One region of the Nocardioides plantarum genome, then DNA from elsewhere that is predicted to be linked to it. Evidence: predicted binding sites of a transcription regulator. Region 1 holds the regulator's gene; the other holds the start of a gene.
The links. Region 1 encodes HrcA, which represses chaperone genes, less so after heat shock. Its sites were predicted from a motif close to TTGGCACTCGNNNNNNNCGAGTGCCAA; they were not measured.

Region 1 (5,804 bases):
TCGTTCGATCGAACGAGTCGGGAGGGGTTGGGCCGGGTCGCGGCACCCGACTCGTTCGATTGCGCGAGTCGGTCGACTCAACCCCACCGGTCGGTGCGCGACAGCAGCGCCGCCACCGCGGCCACGCCTGCGGTGGAGGTTCGCAGCACCTCGGCGCCCATCCGCACGCTGACGGCGCCGGCCGCGACGAAGGCCGCGACCTCGTCGTCGGTCAGGCCTCCCTCGGGGCCTACGACCACGACGACCCGCCCGGACGCCGGGACGTCGAGGGAGGCCAGTGGTGCCACGGCGTCCTCGTGCAGCACGACGGCCAGGTCGGCCGCGGCGACCAGGGCGACGACGTCGTCGGTGGACGCCAGCGGTGCCACGGTCGGGTGCCACGGGCGCCGCGCCTGCTTGGCGGCCTCGCGGGCCGTCGAGCGCCAGCGGGCCAGGGACTTCTCTGCGCGCTCCCCTTTCCAGACCGCCACCGAGCGGGCCGCGGCCCAGGGCACGATCTCGCCGACGCCGACCTCGGTGAGCACCTCGACGGCCAGCTCGCCGCGATCGCCCTTGGGCAGGGCCTGGACCACCACCACCTGCGGCGTCGGCTCCGGCTCGCGGGTGACCTCGTCGGCCACGACCTCGAGCAGCCGCTTGCCGGTCGTCGTGATCGTGCCGACCACGGTGGCGCCCAGGCCGTCGGTGAGCACGACCCGCTCACCCGCGCGCAGCCGGCGTACGGCGACGGCGTGGTGGGCCTCGTCGCCCTCGACGACCACCGGGTCGCCGACCCGGACGCCGTCGAGCGAGGGAACCAGGTGGACCGGGAGAGACATCAGCGTCGGATCAGCGTCGGATCAGCGTCGGATCAGTGGCCGAAGAGTCGCCCGAAGACCGACTTCTGCTGGGCCTTGACCTGCCCGGTCGGCTGCTCCTCGCCCCGGATCGCGGCGAGCTCGCGGAGCAGCTCCTCCTGGCGCGGGTCGAGGCGGGTGGGGGTCTCGACGACGGTCGTGACGACGAGGTCGCCCCGTCCGCCGCGCAGGCCGGGCACGCCGCGACCGCGCAGCACCTGCTCGGTGCCCGACTGGGTGCCGGGGTCGATGTCGATCTCGAACGACGTCTCGACCCCGGACCCCGCACCGTTCTCGACGTCGGCCTCGAGGGTGGGGAGCGTGAGGGTGGTGCCGAGCGCGGCCGCGCTCATGGGCAGGGTGACGGTGCAGTGCAGGTCGTTGCCCTGGCGCACGAAGGTCTCGTGGGGCGCGACGTGGATCTCGACGTAGAGGTCGCCGGCGGGACCGCCGCCGGGCCCGACCTCGCCCTGCTCACCGAGCTGCACCCGGGTGCCGGTGTCGACACCGGCCGGGATCTTGACGGTCAGGGTGCGGCCCGCGCGGACGCGGCCGTCGCCGGAGCAGTCGCGGCACGGGTCGGGGATGATCGTGCCGAACCCGCGGCAGGCGCTGCAGGGGCGCAGGGTCCGGACCTCGCCGAGGAACGAGCGCTGCACGACCGCCACCTCGCCTTGGCCCCGGCACGTCTCGCACGGGACCGGCTGGCTGCCCGGCGCGGCACCGTCGCCGTGGCAGGTCTCGCAGAGCACCGCGGTGTCGACCTTGAGCTCGCGGGTGACCCCGAACGCGGCCTCGGCCAGTTCGATCTCGATGCGGATCAGCGCGTCCTGACCCCGACGCATCCGGGACCGCGGACCACGTCCGCCGCCGCCGGCCCCGCCCTGGCCGCCGAAGAACGCGTCCATGATGTCGGTGAACGAGAAGCCGGCGCCCTGGCCGCCGAAGCCGGCGCCGCCGAACGCGTCGCCGCCGCGGTCGAACGCCGCCCGCTTCTGGGGGTCCGACAGCACCTCGTAGGCCGCCGTGACCTCCTTGAACTTCTCCTGCGTCTCCGGGTCGGGGTTGACGTCGGGGTGGAGCTGACGGGCGAGACGACGGTAGGCCTTCTTGATGGTGTCGGCGTCCGCGTCGCGGGCGACTCCGAGGAGGTCGTACGGGTCCTGGCTCAACTGCGTTCCTTCGTGCGTGGGTGCGTGCGTGGGTTGGTGTGCGGGGGTACGACGGGCCGTCAGGCCTCGTCGAGGATCCGCGAGACGTAGCGGGCGACGGCGCGGACCGCGGCCATGGTGCCGGGGTAGTCCATCCGCGTCGGACCGACGATGCCGAGGGTGGCGAGCGCGTCGTCGTGGGGGCCGTAGCCCGTGGCGACGACACTGGTGGCCGAGAAGTCCTCGATCGGGCCCTCGGCGCCGATGCGCACCGTGACCGTGCCCGCCGGGCTGGCCTCGCCGAGGAGCTTGAGCAGCACGACGTGCTCCTCGAGCGCCTCGAGGACGGGGCGTACGGCGGACTCGAAGCTGTCGCCGTAGCGCGCCAGGTTGGCGGCGCCACCGACGGCGACGCGCTCGTCGGAGCGGTGGTTGCCCATCGCGTCGGCGAGCACCTGGGCGACGGCGGTGGTGTGGTCGGCGAGGGGTGCGTCCCCGAGTGTGGGGTCGCGCGCGGGATCGACGGGGCCGAGCGACCGGAGCGCGGTGACGGCGTCGGCGATGACCTCGCCGGTGGCGGCGAGGTTGACCCGGCTGCGCAGGCGGGCGAGGTCGTCGTCGGAGATCGGTGCGGTCAGCTCGACGATGCGCTGCTCGACCCGCCCGGTGCTGAGGATGGCGACCGCGAGCAGCCGCTCGGGGGCCAGCGCCACCAGCTCGAGGTGGCGCACCGTCGAGCGCGAGAGCGTGGGGTACTGCACGACGGCGACCTGGCGGGTCAGCTGCGACAGCAGCCGCACGCTGCGCGACACGACGTCGTCGAGGTCGACCGCCCCGTCGAGGAAGCTGGCGATCGCACGCTTCTCGGGGGCGCTGAGCGGCTTGACCGAGCCGAGCCGGTCGACGAAGAGCCGGTAGCCCTTGTCGGTCGGGACCCGCCCGGCGCTCGTGTGGGGCTGGGTGAGGTAGCCCTCGTCCTCGAGCGCGGCCATGTCGTTGCGCACGGTGGCCGGCGAGACGTTGAGTCCGTGCCGCTCCACGAGCGCCTTGGAGCCGACGGGCTCCTCGGTGGCGACGTAGTCCTGGACGATCGCGCGCAGGACGGCGATCCGTCGCTCCTCCTGCATGTGCTGACCTCCCCTGGCATGAGTCCGGACTCGTCTGGCACTCGTCGGCACCGAGTGCCAAGCCTACCGCTCCCCCGAACCGGAGTGGACGACGTACGACGATGAGGTTAGGCTTGCCTTAGTCACTCGGTCGGTCCGCCGTCCGTCCCCGCGCGCGAGGAGCCCCGCATGACCAGCCTCGACCACCACACCACCGCCACCACCGGCGACCCCGTCCGCCTGGCCGCGGTCGCCCGTGCGGTGCTGGCCTGCCCGGCCGGCGTCAACCTGGTGGTCGACGGGGTCGACGACGTCCTCGGCGACCTGGGTGACCCCGGCGCCGGCGGCGCCGGTGAGCTCGGCATGCAGGACCTCGGCGGCGTGCCGACGTTCTCGGCCCCGGTCGGCACCCGCCTGGTCGACGCCGCCCAGCGCGGTCGTCGCGCCCTGCTGACCCTCGAGAGCGGTCTGGGCCGCCTGGCCTCCGACGACCGCGACGCGACGCTGACCCTCGGCGGTCGCCTGGCCAGCCAGGGTCGCGAGAGCTGCGAGTGCTGCCGCGAGGTCCGCGAGACCATCGTCCTGCTGGTCGACGTCGTCGTCCTCACGCTCCCCCGTGCCGACGGGCAGGTACGCGTCCCGGTCGACGCCTTCGGCTCCGCCGACCACGTGCTCAACCGCGGCTACCTGCAGCGCTCCGCCGAGCACGCCAACCTGTGCCACCAGGTCGAGCTGCGCCGCGCCGTCTCCACCACCACCGGCACCCGGCTGGCCGAGGTCGTCGGGGTCTCCCTCGCCGACCTGTCGGCCCACGGGGTCGAGGTGCAGTGGGTCGACCTCGAGGGATCCCACAGCCGCCAGCTCCGCTTCCCCCGCACGGCCACGAGCACCGACGACCTCGGCGACCTGCTGCGCAGCGAGCTGCACGCCGGTCTCTGCTGACCCCCTGCGCGCCCACTGGTAGAACGGCGCCATGTCGTTCTCCGAGGTCGCCGACCGGGTCTGGGTCGCGCGCCACGCGTGGTTCGACGTCAACGTGACGGTCATCGGGGGTGAGCGCGGGCTGCTCGTCGTCGACACCCACGCCTCCGCCGCCGCGGCCGCCCAGGTGGTCGACGAGGTCCGTGCCCTCGGCGCCGGCGAGGTCGTCGGCATCGTCAACACCCACGAGCACCACGACCACTGCTTCGGCAACGGCACCTTCCGCACGGCGTACGGCGAGGTCCCGATCCACGCCCACGAGGCGGCCGCCGAGGCCCAGCGGGCGTTCGTCGGCCAGGAGGGCGGCTACGACCCCGACGACGCCGACCCGCGCAGCGCCGAGATCCGGGCCACCACGCTGGTCCCGGCCGACCACACCTTCTCCTCGGCGCGCGTGGTCGACCTGGGCGACCGCTACGTCGAGCTGGTCCACCCCGGCCGCGGCCACACGTCCGGCGACCTGGTCGTGCGTGTGCCCGATGCCGACGCGGTGCTGCTCGGCGACCTGATCGAGGAGTCCGCGGAGCGTGACGCGACGCCCGGGTTCGGCCCCGAGTGCTGGCCGCTGGAGTGGCCGCTCAGCCTCGACGTCGTCCTGGGCCTGACGACGACGTCCTCGGTCGTCGTACCCGGGCACGGGGCGGTCGTCGACCGTGAGTTCCTCGAGGTGCAGCGCAACGACATCGGCGTCCTCGCCGAGACGCTGCGCGACCTCGCCGGTCGCGGCGTCCCCGTCGCCGACGCCCTCGCCACCGGCGACTGGCCGTTCCCCGAGAAGTACCTGGGCGACGCGGTGAGGCGGGGCTACGAGCAGCTGCCCCGCTCGCAGAAGCGGCTGCCGCTCCTCTGAGCGCCGCCGGGCTCCCCCGGGCCCGGCCCTGACGTAGGTTCGGGGCATGACCGAGAGCGACGCGACCCCCGAGGCCATCGACGACGAGCAGCTCCCCGAGGACCTGCGGCCCGACGACAACCCGCTGGCCGAGGGCCTGGAGCCCGGCGAGACCGTCGACGACCTGCTCAGCGGCGGAAAGCACGCCGAGCAGTCCGACGAGTCTGACGAGTCGGGCGGGTCCGAGTAGGTCACGCCCGCCGACGGCGCGTCCTGACCGCCGTGGTGGCCCCGGGCACCTAGCGTGACGGGGGTGGCAGATCGATACGGCTCCGACGTGCTCTCCGGCGACTGGCGCGCGCCCAAGCGCGGCCGTGCGGTCGAGACCAGCGCCGACCTGGGACTCGTCGTCGAGGAGGTCATGACCGACTTCGTCGGCGAGATCGTCGCCGTGGATCGCGACCTCGACACCCTCACGCTGGAGGACCGCCGCTCCAAGCGACGGACCTTCCCGCTCGGCCCCGGCTTCCTGCTCGAGGGCCGGCCGGTCGTGCTCGTGCCGCCCGTGCGTCGTACGGCGCCGGCGAAGCCGACCCGCACCGCCTCCGGCTCCGTCGCCGTCCACGGCGCGTCCGCCCGTGTCGCCCGGGCCAGCCGGATCTTCGTCGAGGGACGCCACGACGCCGAGCTCGTCGAGAAGGTGTGGGGCGACGACCTGCGCCTCGAGGGCGTGGTGGTCGAGCTCCTCGACGGCGTCGACCACCTCGCCGAGGTGCTGGCCGAGTTCGGCCCCGGCCCGCAGCGCAAGGTCGGCGTCCTGGTCGACCACCTCGTCGCCGGCTCCAAGGAGCAGCGGATCGCGCGCCAGGTCGAGGGTCCCCACGTCCTGGTCGTGGGCCAC
Region 2 (5,804 bases), on a different contig from region 1:
CGTTGGAGCTGCGCCACCGGCTGCCGCGGCTGTACGCGAGGGTCGTGGGTCTCGAGGTCTCGCTGTGGAAGGCGTTCCGGGTCGCCGAGCAGACCATCGCCCTGCCACCCGCCGGTGCGACCCACGTGGACCGGGTCATCAGCCCGTTCCTGCACACCTGCTCCTGGGCCCAGGTCGACCGTGCTGTCGAGGCCGCCCGAGCGGCTTACGACCCCGCCGAGGCCGAACGCCGCCGCCTGGTCGCCGCCGAGGGACGCCACGCCTCAGTCCACCTCACCGACGCCACGACCACCGGCACCGTCGACGTCACCGCCACCCTCGACCTGGCCGACGCCCTCGACCTCGAGACCGCCCTGCGCGAGGGCGCCCAGGTGCTGGCCGACCTCGGCTCCACCGAGACCCTCGACGTACGCCGCTCCCAAGCCCTCGGCGAGGTGTCCCTCCACCAGCTCACCCTCGACCTCGACACCACCGGGGCAAGCAGAGGCGTGACGATCTACGCCCACCTCACCGCCGAGGACACCTCAGCGGTCCTGGACAACACCCTCACCCCGGTCCTCGTCGAGCAGATCCGCCAGTGGTGCGAGACCGCTGGCACCACGGTCACCCTCAAGCCCGTCATCGACCTCGCCTCCGACCCGACCACCACGGCCTACCGACCCACCGAGACGATGCGCGAACAGGTCCACCTGCGCGACCGGACGTGCGTGTTCCCCGACTGCGGCAGACGCAAGGTCGACCTCGACCACATCCACCCGTTCGACCTCGGCGGACCAACCAGCGCTCACAACCTCGCGATGCTCTGCCGCAGGCACCACCGCGCCAAGACCCACGGATCCTGGTCCTACCGGATGCTCGAACCCGGCCACTACGAATGGACCAGCCCCACCGGTGCGACCTACCTCGTCGACCGACGCCGACGACCCTGAACGCCCCACACCCCGCCGTCCACCAGGACCGCGGGGCCACCGGCACGCCGTCAGTCGCGCCGGGGGAGGGTGAGCGTGCGGGCGCCCGTCCCACTCGCCGCGCCCTGTCGTACGAACGGTGCGGCCAGCTCTCGTGAGCCGTCACGGCGGGTCCGCACGATGGTCGATCGGTCGTCGCGGTCGACCGCGTCCAGCCGGTCGCCCCCGGGCCCGTGGGGGCGCGACCCGGTAGCGCGGTTGACCTCACCCCCCGTGCCGCGCAACCGTCCATGCGGTTGCATGGGACCCGACACCACCGAGACACCGAAGTCCCACGAACGAGGAGCACACATGCAGCAGGTCCAGGCCGTCGTCGCGAAGGCCAAGGGAGCTCCGGTCGAGCTCGTCACGATCAACGTGCCCGACCCGGGTCCGGGCGAGGCGGTCGTGCAGGTGCAGGCGTGCGGGGTGTGCCACACCGACCTGCACTACCGCGAGGGCGGGATCAACGACGACTTCCCGTTCCTGCTCGGCCACGAGGCGTCCGGCATCGTGGAGGCCGTGGGCCCCGACGTGACGTCGGTGAAGCCCGGCGACTTCGTGATCCTCAACTGGCGCGCGGTGTGCGGCGACTGCCGCGCGTGCAACCGCGGTGAGCCGCAGTACTGCTTCAACACCCACAACGCCACCCAGAAGATGACGCTGGAGGACGGCACCGAGCTCAGCCCCGCGCTCGGGATCGGCGCGTTCGCCGAGAAGACCCTCGTCGCGGCCGGCCAGTGCACCAAGGTCGACCCGGCGGCCCGTCCGGCGGCCGTGGGCCTGCTCGGCTGCGGCGTGATGGCCGGCATCGGTGCGGCGATCAACACCGGCCAGGTCGGTCGCGGTCGCAGCATCGCCGTCATCGGCTGCGGTGGCGTCGGGGTGGCCGCGATCGCCGGTGCGGCGCTGGCCGGCGCCAGCCCGATCATCGCCGTCGACATCTCGGCCAAGAAGCTCGAGACGGCCACCAAGCTGGGTGCGACCCACACGGTCGACTCCTCGAAGGTCGACCCGGTCGAGGAGATCAAGCGCATCTGCGCCGAGACCTACCCCGGCGCCGAGGGCGCCGACGTCGTCGTCGAGGCCGTGGGCCGACCCGAGACCTGGAAGCAGGCGTTCTACGCCCGCGACCTCGCCGGCACCGTGGTGCTGGTCGGCGTGCCCACCCCCGACATGACCATCCCCGAGATCCCGCTGATCGACGTCTTCGGCCGCGGCGGTGCGCTCAAGTCCAGCTGGTACGGCGACTGCCTGCCCTCGCGTGACTTCCCGATGCTCGTCGACCTCTACCTGCAGGGTCGCCTCGACCTCGACGCGTTCGTCACCGAGGAGATCGGCATCGACGACATCGAGGCCGCCTTCGACAAGATGCACGGCGGCGACGTGCTCCGCTCGGTGGTGATCCTCTGATGGGCACGCTGCGCATCGACCACGCGGTGGTCTCGGGCACCTTCAGCCTCGACGGCGAGACCCACGACGTCGACAACAACGTCTGGGTGCTCGGCGACGACGACGAGTGCCTGGTCATCGACGCCCCCCACGACGTCGACGCCATCCTCGACGTCGTCGCGGGCCGCCAGGTCAAGGCGATCGTGCTCACCCACGCCCACGACGACCACAGCCGGGTGGCCCCGGCGCTGCGGGAGAGGGTGACCGCGCCGATCCTGCTGCACCCCGACGACAAGCCGGTCTGGGAGCTCACCCACCCCGACTACCTGTGGGACGTCGACCTCTCCGACGAGCAGAGCCTCAAGATCGCCGGGGCCTCGGTCAAGGTGCTGCACACCCCGGGCCATGCTCCTGGCGCCGTCTGCCTCTACGTCCACGACCTCGGTGCGGTCTTCACCGGCGACACCCTCTTCCAGGGCGGCCCCGGTGCCACCGGCCGCAGCTTCAGCGACCGGCCCACGATCGAGGCATCGATCCGGGCCAAGCTGTTCGCGCTGCCCGACGAGACCGTCGTCCACACCGGCCACGGCGACGACACGACCATCGGGGCCGAGCGCACCGCTCTCGACGGCTGAGGCCTGGAACCGCTGAGGCCTAGAACGGCTGCACGAGCAACGCGGTGCCGACTCCGGCGACCCGGGTCATCACGATCGTCGCCTCGCGGTCGCCGGAGAGGGCCAACCGCTTGCGCAGCTGCTCGGGCACGACGTCGACCCCGCGCTTCTTGATGGTCAGCCGCCCGACGCCGCGCTCGCGCAGCGCGGCCCGCAGTAGCTTCTCGCGGTAGGGGAGCTCGTCGAGCACGCGGTAGCCGCGGGCGAACGGCGTACGGAACGAGGTGTCGGAGGTGACGTAGGCGATGTGCTCGTCGACCAGGCCACCGCCCACGCCGGCCGCCACGGCTGTGACGAGCCCGGCGCGGACCACGGCGCCGTCGGGCTCGTAGAGGAAGTCGCCGACCTCGCGCACCCCGACCGACGCGGCGCCGGGGTCGTCCTCGTCGGTGAGCGTGGCGAGGCCGCCGTCGCCGATCACGGTGGCGCGGCGCGCGGTCGTCGCGAGCCGGCCCGACCACAGGGCCGCCTCCTTGACGTCGCCGTGGTCGCTGACCCACTCGGCCTCGACCCCGTCGGGCACCAGCGAGTGGGGGATGCCCGGGGCGACCTTGACGCACGAGTCGCGGCGCAGCAGCGTCTCGACGAAGGACCACGGCGGGGTCCAGTCCTCCACCCGGAACGTCCGCCCCGCGCCCGTACGCCGGGCCGGGTCGGCGAACGCGACGTCGAAGGGCGAGGTGTCGACCGTCGTCGCGTCGGCCACGCTCACGGCGCCGGGCAGCCCGAGCGCCGCCAGGTTGGCCTCGGCCACCGCGACCCGGACGGGGTCGAGGTCGAAGCCGACGCAGGTGATGCCGGCCTCGGCCACCGCGATCAGGTCGCCGCCGATGCCGCACCCGAGGTCGACGTGGGTGTGGGCGTCGAACGCCGTGAGCCGCCCGGCCCGGTGGCGGGCCACGGTGAGCCTGGTCGCCTGCTCGAGGCCGTCGGGGGTGAAGTACATCTTCGCTGCGCTGGGACCGAGCTTGACCTCGGCCCGGCGGCGCAGCCCGACCTGGGTCAGGGCCGCGGCGACGTGCTCGGGCGTCGCCTGCCGGCGCAGTGCCGTCTGGACCGCGAGCCCGCCCGCGTCGCCGCCGGCCTCGGCCGTGGCGGTGGTCGCGGACGCGAGCAGCGCCTGGCCGTCGTCGGTCAGCAGCCAGCGGAAGGCGTCGAGGTCCATGCCGCGATCCTGCCAGTCCGGCCCGGCCAACCCTCCCTGGCACTCGCGTGGGGGGAGTGCTAGTTTCGGAACTGGCACTCTCGACCCGAGGGTGCCAGCGCTTGCGAACGTGCGACCCCCGCGACGGCGTACTCCCGCGAGCGCCACCTGAGCCCACCGCACCAGTGACAACAGTGAAAGTGGAGGTCGACATCGTGTCGGTCAACATCAAGCCCCTCGAGGACCGCATCGTCGTCAAGCCCCTCGAGGCCGAGCAGACCACCGCCTCCGGCCTGGTCATCCCGGACACCGCCAAGGAGAAGCCCCAGGAGGGCGAGGTCGTGGCCGTCGGTCCCGGTCGCTCCAACGAGGACGGCGACGGCCGCATCCCGGTCGACGTCTCCGTCGGCGACAAGGTGATCTACAGCAAGTACGGCGGCACCGAGGTCAAGTACGCCGGCGAGGAGTACCTCATCCTCTCCGCGCGCGACGTCCTCGCGGTCGTCTCCTGATCTCTCGGGTCGTGTGCCTGCGGCCGGTCTGAGGACCGGTGCCAGGCACACGACCCGAACCGCTTTTCGCCCCCGCACCACCTCAAGCACCTGATTCGCAAGGAGCCACACCCAGATGCCCAAGATCCTGGAGTTCGACGAGAACGCCCGCCGCGCGCTCGAGCGCGGCGTCGATGCGCTCGCCAACGCCGTCAAGGTCACGCTCGGCCCCAAGGGCCGGTACGTCGTCCTCGACAAGAAGTGGGGCGCGCCGACCATCACCAACGACGGTGTGACCGTCGCGCGTGAGATCGAGCTCGACGACCCGTTCGAGAACCTCGGCGCCCAGCTCACCAAGGAGGTGGCGACCAAGACCAACGACATCGCGGGTGACGGCACCACCACCGCCACCGTGCTGGCCCAGGCCATGGTCCACGAGGGCCTGCGTGCCGTCGCCGCCGGTGCCAACCCGATGGGCCTCAAGCGCGGCATGGACCTCGCCGCGCAGGCCGTCAGCGACGCCCTGCTCGAGTCGGCCCGCGAGGTCGAGACCCGCGACGACATGGCCTCGGTCGCGACGATCTCCAGCCGCGACAACCACATCGGCGACCTGCTCGCCGACGCCTTCGACAAGGTCGGCAAGGACGGCGTGATCACGGTCGAGGAGTCCAACACCATGGGCACCGAGCTCGAGTTCACCGAGGGCATGCAGTTCGACAAGGGCTACATCAGCCAGTACTTCGTCACCGACCCGGAGCGCATGGAGGCCGTCCTCGAGGACCCCTACATCCTGCTCCACCAGGGCAAGATCTCCTCGGTGTCCGAGCTGCTCCCGCTGCTCGAGAAGGTCATCGCCGCCGGCAAGTCGCTCTTCATCCTCGCCGAGGACGTCGACGGCGAGGCGCTGTCGACCCTGGTCGTCAACAAGATCCGCGGCACCTTCAACGCCGTCGCGGTCAAGAGCCCCGCGTTCGGTGACCGCCGCAAGGCCATGATGCAGGACATCGCCACCCTCACCGGTGGCCAGATCGTCGCCCCCGAGGTCGGTCTCAAGCTCGACCAGGTCGGTCTCGACGTGCTCGGCACCGCCCGCCGCGTCGTGGTCACCAAGGACGACACCACCATCGTCGACGGTGCCGGCGACAGCGCCGAGGTC

Region 2: a site for HrcA is predicted at 4,215-4,241, ahead of groES (co-chaperone GroES). Genes of this name have one in related genera too.

The regions. Positions count from the first base shown of each region.
Region 1 is NZ_VDMS01000004.1:335,519-341,322, forward strand. Features, by position in the region: gene FJQ56_RS17825 (16S rRNA (uracil(1498)-N(3))-methyltransferase) at 78-818, opposite strand; gene dnaJ (molecular chaperone DnaJ) at 851-2,008, opposite strand; gene hrcA (heat-inducible transcriptional repressor HrcA) at 2,068-3,114, opposite strand; gene FJQ56_RS17840 (hypothetical protein) at 3,283-4,035, shown strand; gene FJQ56_RS17845 (MBL fold metallo-hydrolase) at 4,067-4,924, shown strand; gene FJQ56_RS17850 (hypothetical protein) at 4,971-5,153, shown strand; gene FJQ56_RS17855 (DUF3097 domain-containing protein) at 5,217-5,804, shown strand, end outside.
Region 2 is NZ_VDMS01000001.1:687,461-693,264, reverse strand. Features, by position in the region: gene FJQ56_RS03085 (HNH endonuclease signature motif containing protein) at 1-929, shown strand, start outside; gene FJQ56_RS03080 (S-(hydroxymethyl)mycothiol dehydrogenase) at 1,260-2,360, shown strand; gene FJQ56_RS03075 (MBL fold metallo-hydrolase) at 2,360-2,974, shown strand; gene FJQ56_RS03070 (class I SAM-dependent methyltransferase) at 2,994-4,178, opposite strand; gene groES (co-chaperone GroES) at 4,373-4,669, shown strand; gene groL (chaperonin GroEL) at 4,785-5,804, shown strand, end outside.